Regions from separate parts of the Rahnella aquatilis CIP 78.65 genome, predicted to be linked through region 2. Evidence: predicted binding sites of a transcription regulator. Region 2 holds the regulator's gene; each other region holds the start of a gene.

Region 1 (3,152 bases), 520 kb from region 2:
CGGGATGTGCATTATATCGGGCGAAATGTAAACAAATGTCAAATGAAGGAAAATAAAAAACCAGCACGGGGCCGGTTTATAGTGAAATCGTGATGCAATGGTAGATTAATCTTCTGCATATCCGCGTTCAGAAAGCGGATTGTTATCCAGCAGCGCCTGACCGTTTTGCAGTGACAAACGCCCGTCAACGAACCAGCTGACCACCAGCGGATAAATGCTGTGTTCCTGCGTTTGCACGCGGGCAATCAGATCTTCTTCTGTATCGTCAGCAAATACCGGTACTTTGGCCTGTAAAATGACCGGCCCCCCGTCGAGTTCTTCAGTCACGAAATGCACGGATGTGCCGTGTTCCGTATCCTGATTTTCTATGGCCTGACGGTGCGTGTGCAGACCCGGATATTTTGGCAACAGGGAAGGGTGGATGTTGATCATCCGTCCGGCAAAGCGCTGGACGAATTCAGCGGTCAGAATACGCATATAACCGGCAAGTACCACCAGATCAGGCTGGTAAGCTTCTATGGCATCCGCCAGCGCAACGTCAAATGCTGCCCGGTCCTGGTAAGCCTTAACATCCAGCGCGTGCGCGGAGATATCGGCTAAACGGGCTCTTTCAAGCCCGTACGCTGCTGCTTTATTGCTGAAGACCGCACAGAGTGTTGCGTTGATTCGTCCCTGCTGGCAGGCATCGATCAGGGCCTGTAAATTGCTTCCCTCGCCCGATACCAGAACCACAATCCTTTTCATTTTGCTACCCGTCTTCAGTCAGTTGATTTACTGGTATTATTCAATAACCACGCGTTCAGCGGAGTCAGAGGCTTTAATGTAGCCAATTTTCCACGCTTTTTCGCCATTATCATTCAGTAATGCAATCGCCTGATCGGCCAGCTCTGCAGGTAGAGCCACCAGCATGCCGACACCACAGTTAAAGGTGCGGTACATTTCGTGACGGCTGACGTTACCGGCGGTTTGCAGCCAGGTAAAGACATCCGGCCACTGCCAGCTTGATTCATCGATAATCACCTGCGTGTTGTCCGGCAATACACGTGGGATATTTTCCCAGAAGCCGCCACCGGTCAGGTGGACGATGCCGTGAACCTCCACGTTTTCGATCAGGTTCAGGATCGATTTCACGTAAATTTTGGTCGGTGCGAGCAGATGATCGGCCAGCGGTTTGCCTGCCAGATCGGTGGTTTCCGGGTCAGTCTTGCTGACTTCCAGAATTTTGCGCACCAGAGAATAACCGTTGGAGTGCGGACCACTGGCGGCCAGGCCGATCAGCACATCGCCGTCAGCCACTTTGCTGCCGTCGATGATTTCTGATTTTTCCACCACGCCCACGCAGAAGCCTGCCACGTCATAATCTTCGCCGTGGTACATGCCCGGCATTTCAGCGGTTTCGCCGCCGACTAACGCGCAACCAGACTGTTTACAGCCTTCTGCGATACCGGTGATCACGCTGGCAGCCGTATCGACATCCAGTTTACCGGTGGCGTAATAGTCGAGGAAAAACAGCGGTTCAGCGCCCTGAACGATCAAATCGTTGACGCACATTGCGACCAGGTCGATACCGATAGTATCGTGGCGTTTCAAATCCATCGCCAGACGCAGCTTGGTGCCAACGCCGTCGGTACCCGAAACCAGTACGGGTTCACGATATTTTTGCGGCAGCGCGCAGAGGGCACCAAAACCGCCCAGTCCGCCCATCACTTCAGGGCGGCGAGTCTGTTTTACTACACCTTTTATGCGGTCTACCAATGCGTTACCGGCATCGATATCTACGCCTGCGTCTTTATAGCTGAGAGAGGTTTTGTCGGTCACTGCGAAGTCCCCACGGCGGTTTGGGTTGGTGGTTGAAGAATAAAGCGGGGCAATTCTAACAGTGGAAGCAAACGTTTGCGAGCGCCTTATTCAGAGTCACTATCTATACTTAAAGATACAACACTTAGCCGAAGTCATTGGAGTTGCAGCAAGGCAGCAAACGAGCGAATCCCGATGAGCTGACTTGAGTCAGTGATTCGGGTGAGAGAGAGCCGCTAACGCAGCTGCGGCTTCAATGAAGAAGGATAAGTTGATCTGGATCAGGCAATTGGCTGTGGCGTTCAAAAAGAATGGCGTTATAATCTCGCGATTTTTTTTTGCAGCTCAACCACCTTAGGAGAATAAATAATGAAGATCGTCGAGGTGAAACACCCGCTGGTGAAACACAAGCTGGGCCTGATGCGTGAAAACGACATCAGCACGAAACGTTTTCGCGAACTGGCTTCTGAGGTGGGAAGTCTGCTGACGTATGAAGCGACTGCCGATTTAGAAACTGAAAAAGTGACCATCGAAGGCTGGAATGGCCCGGTCGAAATTGATCAGATTAAAGGCAAGAAAATTACCGTGGTGCCTATTCTGCGTGCCGGTCTGGGCATGATGGAAGGTGTTCTGGAACACGTTCCAAGCGCGCGTATCAGCGTAGTCGGCGTGTACCGTGATGAAGAAACCCTCAAGCCTGTGCCGTATTTCCAGAAGCTGGTTTCTAACATTGAAGAACGTCTGGCCCTGGTCGTTGACCCGATGCTGGCCACCGGGGGTTCTATGATTGCCACCATCGACCTGCTGAAAAAAGCCGGCTGCCAGAGCATTAAGGTACTGGTACTGGTTGCCGCGCCGGAAGGCATCGCCGCTCTCGAAGCTGCGCACCCGGACGTTGAGCTCTACACCGCCTCGGTGGATCAGGGGCTCAACGATAAAGGCTACATCATCCCGGGGCTCGGTGATGCGGGCGACAAGATATTTGGTACGAAGTAAATAAGCGTTTAGCCGACTAATCAGTCGGCTTTTTTTTGCTCGTCATACTTCAGGCTGCAGATGCGTTGGCTGCGCCCGTTCACCCCGGTCACAGAGTGATCTATGCTCCCGGGGACTCACGGGCTTGCCGCCTTCCTGCAACCCGAATTATTTCGAGCAAAAGGCTGTAAACAACACAACATCACAAACACCATTGAGAGGATCACATTCATGACCCGTCGTGTCATCGGGGTAAGCGAACGTCCGCCATTGCTGCAGACAATCCCCCTGAGTTTCCAGCATCTGTTTGCCATGTTTGGTGCCACCGTTCTGGTGCCCATTCTGTTCAAGATCAACCCGGCAACGGTGCTGCTGTTTAA
Region 2 (3,152 bases):
TTAGTCTATTACGCCTACAAAGATTTGATCCGCATTAAAATGCCACGCACAGCGAATGAAATGTATCACCTGCGCGATGCGGCTCCGGTCAAACGCGGCGAACTTGAAAGCGGTGATCTGGTATTCTTCAGAATCAATAACCGCGGCGCAGCAGACCATGTTGGTGTTTATGTGGGTAACGGCAAGTTTATTCAGTCTCCGAGAACAGGCGAAGACATTAAAATCACCTCTCTCGGCGATGATTACTGGCAAGATCACTATGTGGGCGCACGTCGGGTAATGACCCCGAAAACGATCCGATAATAAACAATTCGTTAAGTCTGAAGTTTCGCTAATCAGCCATTGAATAGCATTTAACGAAGCGTTTATGCAGGGAAGAGTATCAGCGGTAACGGTCAGTGCGTAAAATTGAAAAGGGCGATCCCTGCAACAGGAATCGCCCTTTTTTATGGCGGATCACTTAATGAATCAGTTCATCACTGCGGTGAAGCTGAAAGCAATAATCATAAGCAAAGCGCATACCGTGGTGATCAACGATAATTTCAGGTTGCTGTCCATCAAACCCCCTTTCGGATCAAATTGTGGCATTTTTAAAGCCACACTCATTGTGTGCCAACGCATTTTCTCATAATTAACCTTTAAAATCTTGTGTTGAATGACAAGGCGTTCCTGAGAATTTTGCTTCCACTTTCCTGCATTATAAGAGAAAATTGTCGGTTAACACGCCTGTGTGCCGGTTGATTTCACCCGAGAGCATTTCACGCCTCATTCTGAAGAATCCACCCAACGATTTGACTGCCCTTTTAGAAGCCAGCAGTGAGATCCACGCAAGCAAACGATTAACATAATGCTAACGTGCTGAAACACGTGAGTTCAGGAGTCATTGTTTACATGGCAACGATTAAAGATGTCGCAAAGCGCGCTGGCGTTTCCACTACAACCGTGTCGCACGTCATCAATAAAACACGTTTCGTCGCCGAAGAAACCAAAGACGCGGTTCTCCTTGCAATCAAAGAGCTACATTACTCGCCGAGTGCTGTCGCCCGGAGTCTGAAGGTCAATAACACTAAAACGATCGGCCTGCTGGCGACATCCAGCGAAGCGCCCTATTTTGCCGAAGTGATTGAGGCCGTGGAAAACAGTTGCTTCTCCAAAGGCTATACGCTGATTTTATGTAACTCGCATAATAATCTGGAGAAACAACAAGCCTATCTGCAGATGCTGGCGCAAAAGCGCGTCGACGGCTTGCTGGTGATGTGCGCAGAATATCCTGATGAATTGCTTAATATGCTCGAGGAGCACCGCGCCATTCCCATGGTGGTCATGGACTGGGGCGAAGCGCGTAAAAACTTCACCGACAGCATTATTGATAATGCTTTCGAAGGCGGTTACATGGCCGGGCGTTATCTGATTGAACGCGGTCATCGTGATATTGGCGTGATCCCGGGACAACTTGCACGTAATACCGGCGGCGGCCGCTTCCAGGGGTTTGTGAAAGCACTGACCGAAGCCAATATTCCGCTTCGTGAGGAGTGGGTGGTTCAGGGCGATTTCGAGCCGGAATCGGGCTATCAGGCGATGCATAAAATTCTGATGCAAAAGCATCGCCCCACTGCCGTCTTCTGTGGCGGCGATGTGATGGCAATGGGCGCCATTTGTGCCGCAGACGAACTGGGCCTTCGCGTTCCTCAGGATATTTCTGTGATCGGTTACGACAATGTGCGTAATGCCCGTTATTTCTCTCCGGCGCTGACAACCGTGCATCAGCCGAAAGAACGTCTGGGTGAAATGGCCTTTACCATGTTGCTGGACAGAATTGTCAGTAAACGTGAAGAGTCTCAGACCATCGAGGTACATCCGAAACTGGTCGAGCGACGTTCAGTCGCCGACGGTCCGTACCGCGATTACCGCCGTTAACAGATATCGAACGCCTGCCTGTGCAGGCGTTTTTTTTAATCACGCAGCCATTCCTGATTCATCGTTTCTGTCTCGCCCATATAGTCCAGTAACCAGGCCAGTGAGGGTGACGGATTGCTTTGATCCCACGTCAGACAGCACGGACTGTCCGGGAACCTATTTTCCAGCGTCAGCACCTGCAACTTCTTCTGTTCTATCCACGGCGTGACGCGGTGAACCGGCATCATCCCCACGCATAAACCTTCGGTCAGGCACTCCAGCGCGCAGGTCCAGTCTGGCACGACCAGGCGCCGCTGATTATCCAGCGTCCAGGTATCACGCTTAGGCAATGTCCGGGAAGTATCTTCCAGACAGAGTGCCGGATAAGGCCGCAGTTGATCATCATTCAGTGCGCCGGATAATTGCGCCAGCGGATGTTGCGGGCTGACGACGCAATGCCAGTCCATAAATCCCATGTCACGAAAACTGAAGCGCCCGCCAACGGGTATCGCGCGCGTGGCACCGATCGCCACGTCTGCACGCCCGTCGACCAGCGCATCCCAGACACCATTAAACACTTCCGAGTGAATAATGAGTTCGGTATCCGCAAAATGGTGGTAAAAATCGAGCACCAGACGCCGTGTTCGTGCAGGTTTTACAATCCGGTCGACCGCCACACGTAATTCGCCGCGCCAGCCGTTCGCCACCTGCTGACACTGCCGGCGTGTGGCTATCATTTTTTTTGTCAGAATCCGCGCTTCATCGACAAAAACCTTGCCTGCAGGCGTCAGCACTACCTCCCGGTGGCGACGTTCAAACAACGGCACGGCCAGCCACTGCTCAAGCTGACGGACGGTATAGCTGATAGCCGAAGGCACGCGGTGCAAGTCTTGCGCTGCCGCACTAAAACTGCCGGTTCTTGCCACGGCATCAACCACTTCAAGGGTGTATTCTGACCACATAATTCAGCCTTCAATATTTTTGATAGCAGTGTGCAAATATTAGCGTTTCACAAGCCTGTTATCAAAGCGTTAAACTCCGCCTCCGGTACGTAATCTGCGTCACATCATCTGCAATAAATAAATTAACGAGACGATAATGAAACCCTCCTTTGGATTTATGCTCTATCTTGCGGGACTGAGCATGCTGGGCTTTTTAGCCACCGATATGTATCTGCCTGCGTTCAGCACCATGCAAACCAGCCTGATGACCAGTCCGGGGATGATCAGCGCAAGTCTGAGCATTTTTCTTGGCGG
Region 3 (3,152 bases), 110 kb from region 2:
TAATGACCAGACCCAGTTGCTTGATATCCAGCCCGCGCGCCGCAACGTCTGTCGCCACCAGTACGCGGCAACTGCCGTTGGAGAAACGCACCAGTACGCGGTCGCGGTCGCGCTGCTCGAGGTCGCCGTTCAGCGCCAGGGTGCTGATGCCTTTCGCAGTCAGGGCATCACACACCTCCTGACAGTCGCGTTTGGTGTTACAGAACACCACGCAGGAGGTCGGCTGATGCTGATACAGCACTGCGGCCAGCAGCGATAAACGCTGATGTTTGTCGGCTTCGATGAAAATCTGCTGGATATCAGCAATGTCATCTTCGCCTTCGATTTCAACTTTCAGTGGCTGGCGCTGGAATTTAGAACTGATGCGCTCAATGCCGTCCGGATACGTCGCGGAGAACAGCAGCGTCTGGCGATCCTGCGGCGTATAACTGACCACATCTTCGATGTCTTCGCTAAAGCCCATGTCCAGCATGCGGTCCGCTTCATCGAGCACCAGCACTTTCAGTTCGTCCAGTTTCAGCGTGCCTTTACGCAGGTGCTCCTGAATACGACCCGGCGTACCCACCACAATGTGCGGCGGATGGACCAGCGACTCAAGCTGCGGCCCGATGGCCTGGCCGCCACACAGAGTGAGGATTTTGATGTTCTGGGTAAAACGCGCCAGACGGCGTAATTCTTTGCTGACCTGATCGGCCAGTTCGCGGGTCGGACACAATACCAGCGCCTGAGCGACGAACTGTGAAACGGTAATGCTGTTCAGTAAACCGATACCGAAAGCGGCTGTTTTACCGCTGCCGGTTTTGGCTTTGGCGCGGACATCCTGACCCAGCAGGATGGCGGGCAACGACGCTTCCTGAATCGGGGTCATTTCGGTATAACCCAGTTCATTCAGGTTAGAAAGTTGCTCAGCGGGTAATGTCAGGGCGGAAAAGGAATGCGTGCTCAAGGCGATAACTCTTTATGTGAGGCAAAAATCGGGGCAGCGGCAGGAAGCCTGACGCCATGGTTTGGGTAAATGATAACAGAGACGCCCGCAGACTGCCTTAAACGGCAGAAAACGGGCTGAAAAAAACCTGTAAATCCCGCTTTTATTTTTCACTTAAAGGGATCAGCGGTGCTGCGCAATCGTTTTCGTCGGCAATAATTTCAGATATACTGCGCGCCGAAATTCCTATTTTCCCTCACACAGATCTGGGTACGAAGCTATGTTAACCATTGGAACTGCACTGCGCACCGGCGCCACCCGCGTCATGTTATTAGGCTCTGGCGAACTGGGCAAAGAAGTGGCAATCGAATGCCAGCGACTGGGCCTGGAAGTGATCGCCGTTGATCGCTACGCTGATGCACCGGCGATGCAGGTCGCCCATCGCAGCCATGTCATTAACATGCTGGACGGCGATGCACTGAAACAGGTTATCGAAAGCGAGCGCCCTGATTTTATCGTGCCGGAAATTGAAGCGATTGCCACCAGCATGCTGGTCGAGCTGGAGAAACAGGGTCACAACGTAGTGCCTTGCGCTGAAGCGACCCGCCTGACCATGAACCGCGAAGGTATCCGTCGTCTGGCCGCCGAAACGCTGAAGCTGCCCACTTCCACTTATCAGTTTGCTGATGACGAAGCGGCTTTCCGTGAGGCTATCGACGCCATCGGCTATCCGTGCATTATCAAGCCAGTGATGAGTTCTTCCGGTAAAGGTCAGAGTCTGATCCGCGGTGCCGATCAGTTGCAGGCGGCGTGGGATTACGCCCAGCAAGGCGGACGTGCTGGCGGCGGACGTGTGATTGTTGAAGGTCTGGTGAAATTTGATTTTGAAATCACCCTGCTGACTATCAGCGCCATTGACGGTATTCATTTCTGTGCGCCAATCGGACACCGTCAGGAAGACGGCGATTACCGTGAATCCTGGCAGCCACAGCAAATGTCTGAACTGGCGTTGCAGCGCGCCAAAGACATCGCAGAGAAAGTGGTGAAAGCGCTGGGCGGTAAAGGTCTGTTTGGTGTTGAACTGTTTGTCTGTGGTGATGAGGTGATCTTCAGCGAAGTGTCACCTCGTCCGCACGACACCGGTATGGTGACGCTGATTTCTCAGGATTTGTCAGAATTCGCCCTGCATGTGCGCGCATTCCTCGGTTTGCCGGTGGGCAATATCCGTCAGTTCGGTCCTTCCGCTTCTGCCGTTATTCTGCCGGAACTGACCAGCAACAATGTGACGTTTACTGGCCTGGAAAACGCGCTGACCGGCTACAACCAGCTCCGTCTGTTCGGTAAGCCGGACATCAGTGGTAAGCGCCGCCTTGGCGTGGCACTGGCGATTGCTGACAATGTCGAAGATGCCGTCGGACAAGCCAAACAGGCTGCGGCGGCAGTGATCGTTAAAGGCTGAGGTTGCCGGGGCTGAAGCGGAAAAAAACCGGACGCCTGAAAAGGGTCCGGTTTTTCTTTGCAGTAAAAGGAAACTGCGGATCACCGTTTTATTCGTCGTCTTCGTCATCAAAAATGACGGTCACGCGATCGCCTTTGTGCGTTTCACGGATTTCTTCTGCAACGGTCGCAATGGCTTCGCCGCTGCTCATACCGTTTTCCATTAACTGGCGGATACGATCGGCGGCCTGTTCTTGTTCATGATGCGATAATGAAGGCATACCTGTCAGCATGGGAGTGTCCTGTTGTACTGATGATGATGGAAGCCCGCGCAGTGCGGGGTTGCACAGTATACGCCTTATTCACGCAAATCGCCTGCGCTGCTTTCAGGCAGCCCGAACTGTGTTAGGATCCTGAAAAATAGCCATTGCGCCAGAGAAACTCATACCCGTCATGCGATTCGCCCAACCCGTTGTTTTCCATTCATTACCTTATCAGCCCGATGCAGTCACTGAACGGTTTGCGCCGCTTTCTGCTTTGCCGTGGGCGATGTTGCTGCATTCCGGTTCGGCACAGCACCAGCATAATCGTTTCGATATTCTGGTGGCCGATCCGCTGATCACGCTGACCACACGTGGCGCGAGGACGCAGATTGAGCACAACGGCATGAACGAAACGCGGGAAGAAGATCCGTTTGCTTTACTGGAAGAGCAACTGGCAGTGGCTGGTTTACAGGCAGAAAGTTCAGCAGATTTTCCTTTTCTGGGCGGTGCTCTGGGTTTGTTTGGTT
Region 4 (3,152 bases), 1.8 Mb from region 2:
ATCGGCGGAAGTTTCTTCTATGGTGAAGTGGTGATCACACCGGCTATTTCAGTGCTTTCCGCGATGGAAGGTCTCGAAATCGCAGCACCTTCACTCGATCCTTATATCGTCCCACTTTCTATCACTGTCCTGACGCTGCTTTTCATTATTCAGAAACACGGCACCGGTATTGTCGGCAAACTCTTTGCGCCGGTGATGTTGCTGTGGTTCCTGACGCTGGCTGTTCTCGGTGTGAACAGCATCATGCAGAACCCTGAAGTGCTGCGCGCCATGAACCCGATGTGGGCAGTTAACTTCTTTATTGAGCATAAGTCGTTTTCCTTCCTGGCACTTGGCGCGGTGGTTCTGTCGATTACCGGTGTTGAAGCGTTATATGCCGATATGGGGCACTTCGGGAAATTCCCTATCCGTCTTGCCTGGTTCACCGTGGTGTTGCCTTCTCTGGTGCTAAACTATTTCGGTCAGGGCGCATTGCTGCTCAAAGATCCGGAGTCGATTAAGAACCCGTTCTTCCTGCTGGCACCTGACTGGGCATTAATCCCGTTACTGATTCTGGCAACGCTCGCCACCATTATCGCCTCTCAGGCGGTTATTTCCGGTGTGTTCTCCCTGACGCGTCAGGCTGTGCGTTTGGGCTATTTACCACCGATGCGCATCATCCACACCTCAGAAATGGAAGCGGGACAGATTTACATCCCGGCCATCAACTGGTTGCTGTATTTTGCAGTAGTTATTGTTATCGCCAGCTTCGAGCATTCGAGTAATCTGGCAGCGGCATACGGTATTGCCGTAACCGGTACGATGGTGCTGACCAGTATTCTTTCCTGTACGGTTGCGCTCAAAAACTGGCACTGGAAACCGTTCCTGGTTGGACTTTTGGCGATCGGACTGCTGTTTATGGATATTCCGCTGTTCGCGGCGAACGCCACTAAACTGTTCTCCGGTGGCTGGTTGCCGCTGACGCTGGGTCTGTGCATGTTCATTGTTATGACCACCTGGAAAAGCGAGCGCTTCCGCCTTATGCGTCGTATGAACGAGCACGGGAATTCCCTGGAGGCGATGATCGCCTCTCTGGAGAAATCCCCGCCGGTGCGTGTTCCGGGAACGGCTGTGTATATGTCGCGTGCCATCAACGTCATTCCGTTTGCGTTGTTGCACAACCTTAAACACAACAAAGTATTGCATGAGCGCGTGGTACTGCTGACGCTGCGCACGGAAGATGCGCCTTATGTGCATAACGTCCGGCGAGTCACTATCGAGCAGCTTTCGCCGACGTTCTGGCGTGTTGTGGCCAGTTACGGGTTTAAAGAGACGCCGAATGTGGAAGAAGTGTTCCACCGTTGTGGTCTGGAAGGCTTGCCGTGCCGGATGATGGAAACGTCATTCTTTATGTCGCATGAATCGCTGATCCTGACCAAGCGTCCGTGGTATCTCTACTTCCGGGGAAAACTCTTTATGGCACTCAGCCGCAATGCCCTGCGTGCGCCGGATCAGTTTGAAATTCCGCCGAACCGGGTAATTGAACTCGGCACGCAGGTCGAAATCTGATCCTCATTTCCGCTGCTCACAGGGTACCTTCGGGTACCCTGTTTTATTTCTGCTTCTGCTTTTACGAAACGATTAACTCAAATTCCTCCGCTGTTTTTGAATCCTTCAGCGAAACGTTTCGATGCTGATCACAATTCCACCATAACTTCATTGCCATGTCCGTTAATCTTTATAAACTCATCAGCGAGCGAAACGTTTCGCTGTAGGAGTTCATAATGAAGAAGTCATCGCTGTTAAATGCCGAAGTCTCACATGTTATTGCCAGGTTAGGTCACACCGATCAGCTGGTTATTGGCGATGCCGGTCTTCCGGTGCCAGCAGCTTGCCAACGCATCGATCTGGCGCTAACCCAGGGAGTCCCCACCTTTTTACAAGTCTTAGAGGTAGTGACACATGAGATGCAGGTTGAGCGGGCTATCCTCGCAGAGGAAATCCTCACTAAAAATCCTCAACTCCATGAAGCGTTGCTCACCCAATTGACACAACTCGAACAACACCAGGGAAATACCATTGCTTTGGATTACGTCAGTCATGAGGCATTCAAAGCACAAACCGAAAAAAGTCGGGCTGTGATCCGCAGCGGGGAATGTTCGCCTTACGCGAACGTTATTCTGTGTGCCGGCGTAACCTTCTGAGGCTTTTATGCAACCTTTGCTGCAACTGACAGGCATTGATAAAGCCTTTCCCGGCGTAAAAGCACTTTCCGGCGCGGCGCTTAGCGTCTATCCGGGACGTGTGATGGCGTTAGTGGGAGAAAACGGCGCGGGCAAGTCCACCATGATGAAAGTGCTGACCGGCATCTACCAAAAAGATGCCGGCTCAGTACATTTTCTGGGTAAGGAAGCGACGTTCAACGGTCCGAAAGCGTCGCAGGAAGCTGGGATCGGTATTATCCATCAGGAATTAAATCTGATCCCCCAACTGACCATTGCTGAAAACATCTTCCTTGGCCGTGAGTTTGTGAACGGTTTTGGCCGCATCAACTGGAAAAAGATGTATGCCGAAGCCGATAAACTGCTGGCGCGCCTGAATCTGCGTTACAAAAGCGATCGGCTGGTGGGTGACTTATCCATCGGCGACCAACAGATGGTCGAGATTGCCAAAGTGCTCAGCTTTGAATCCAAAGTCATTATTATGGATGAGCCGACGGATGCCCTGACCGATACCGAAACCGCCTCTTTATTTAGCGTGATCCGTGAACTGAAAGCCGCTGGCTGTGGTGTGGTTTACATATCTCACCGCATGAAAGAAATCTTCGAAATCTGCGACGACGTGACGGTATTTCGTGACGGGCAGTTCATCGCAGAGCGTCCGGTCAGTTCGCTTGAAGAAGACACGCTGATTGAAATGATGGTGGGTCGCCGTCTGGAAGAACAATATCCGCGTATTTATCATGAACGTGGTGCGCTGCGTTTGCAGGTGCGCGATGTCAGCGGACCCGGCGTAGATAACGTCAGCTTTGATTTGCACAGCGGCGAAATTCTGGGCATTTCCGGTTTGATGGGTGCGGGCCGTACCGAACTGATGAAAATTCTCTACGGTGCCTTACCGCGTAAAAGTGGTTATGTGGCGCTTGATGGCCGCGAAGTCGTAACTCACTCTCC

The links. The regulator PurR, encoded in region 2, represses purine synthesis genes. The targets are predictions, from matches to a motif close to CANGCAAACGTTTGCNTG.
Region 1: purM (phosphoribosylformylglycinamidine cyclo-ligase) is a predicted target of PurR. The motif match lies at 1,883-1,900, and genes of this name have one in related genera.
Region 3: purT (formate-dependent phosphoribosylglycinamide formyltransferase) is a predicted target of PurR. The motif match lies at 1,119-1,136, and genes of this name have one in related genera.
Region 4: rbsD (D-ribose pyranase) is a predicted target of PurR. The motif match lies at 1,734-1,751, and genes of this name have one in related genera.

What each region holds. Positions count from the first base shown of each region.
Region 1 covers NC_016818.1:3,552,273-3,555,424, reverse strand. The annotation lists gene purN (phosphoribosylglycinamide formyltransferase) at 106-744, opposite strand; gene purM (phosphoribosylformylglycinamidine cyclo-ligase) at 781-1,818, opposite strand; gene upp (uracil phosphoribosyltransferase) at 2,167-2,793, shown strand; gene uraA (uracil permease) at 3,004-3,152, shown strand, end outside.
Region 2 covers NC_016818.1:3,029,575-3,032,726, forward strand. The annotation lists gene RAHAQ2_RS13590 (C40 family peptidase) at 1-303, shown strand, start outside; gene cydH (cytochrome bd-I oxidase subunit CydH) at 469-621, opposite strand; gene purR (HTH-type transcriptional repressor PurR) at 892-1,917, shown strand; gene punR (DNA-binding transcriptional activator PunR) at 1,953-2,858, opposite strand; gene punC (purine nucleoside transporter PunC) at 2,995-3,152, shown strand, end outside.
Region 3 covers NC_016818.1:3,137,589-3,140,740, forward strand. The annotation lists gene dbpA (ATP-dependent RNA helicase DbpA) at 1-946, opposite strand, end outside; gene purT (formate-dependent phosphoribosylglycinamide formyltransferase) at 1,206-2,384, shown strand; gene RAHAQ2_RS14075 (YoaH family protein) at 2,473-2,655, opposite strand; gene pabB (aminodeoxychorismate synthase component 1) at 2,816-3,152, shown strand, end outside.
Region 4 covers NC_016818.1:4,820,343-4,823,494, reverse strand. The annotation lists gene kup (low affinity potassium transporter Kup) at 1-1,548, shown strand, start outside; gene rbsD (D-ribose pyranase) at 1,764-2,183, shown strand; gene rbsA (ribose ABC transporter ATP-binding protein RbsA) at 2,191-3,152, shown strand, end outside.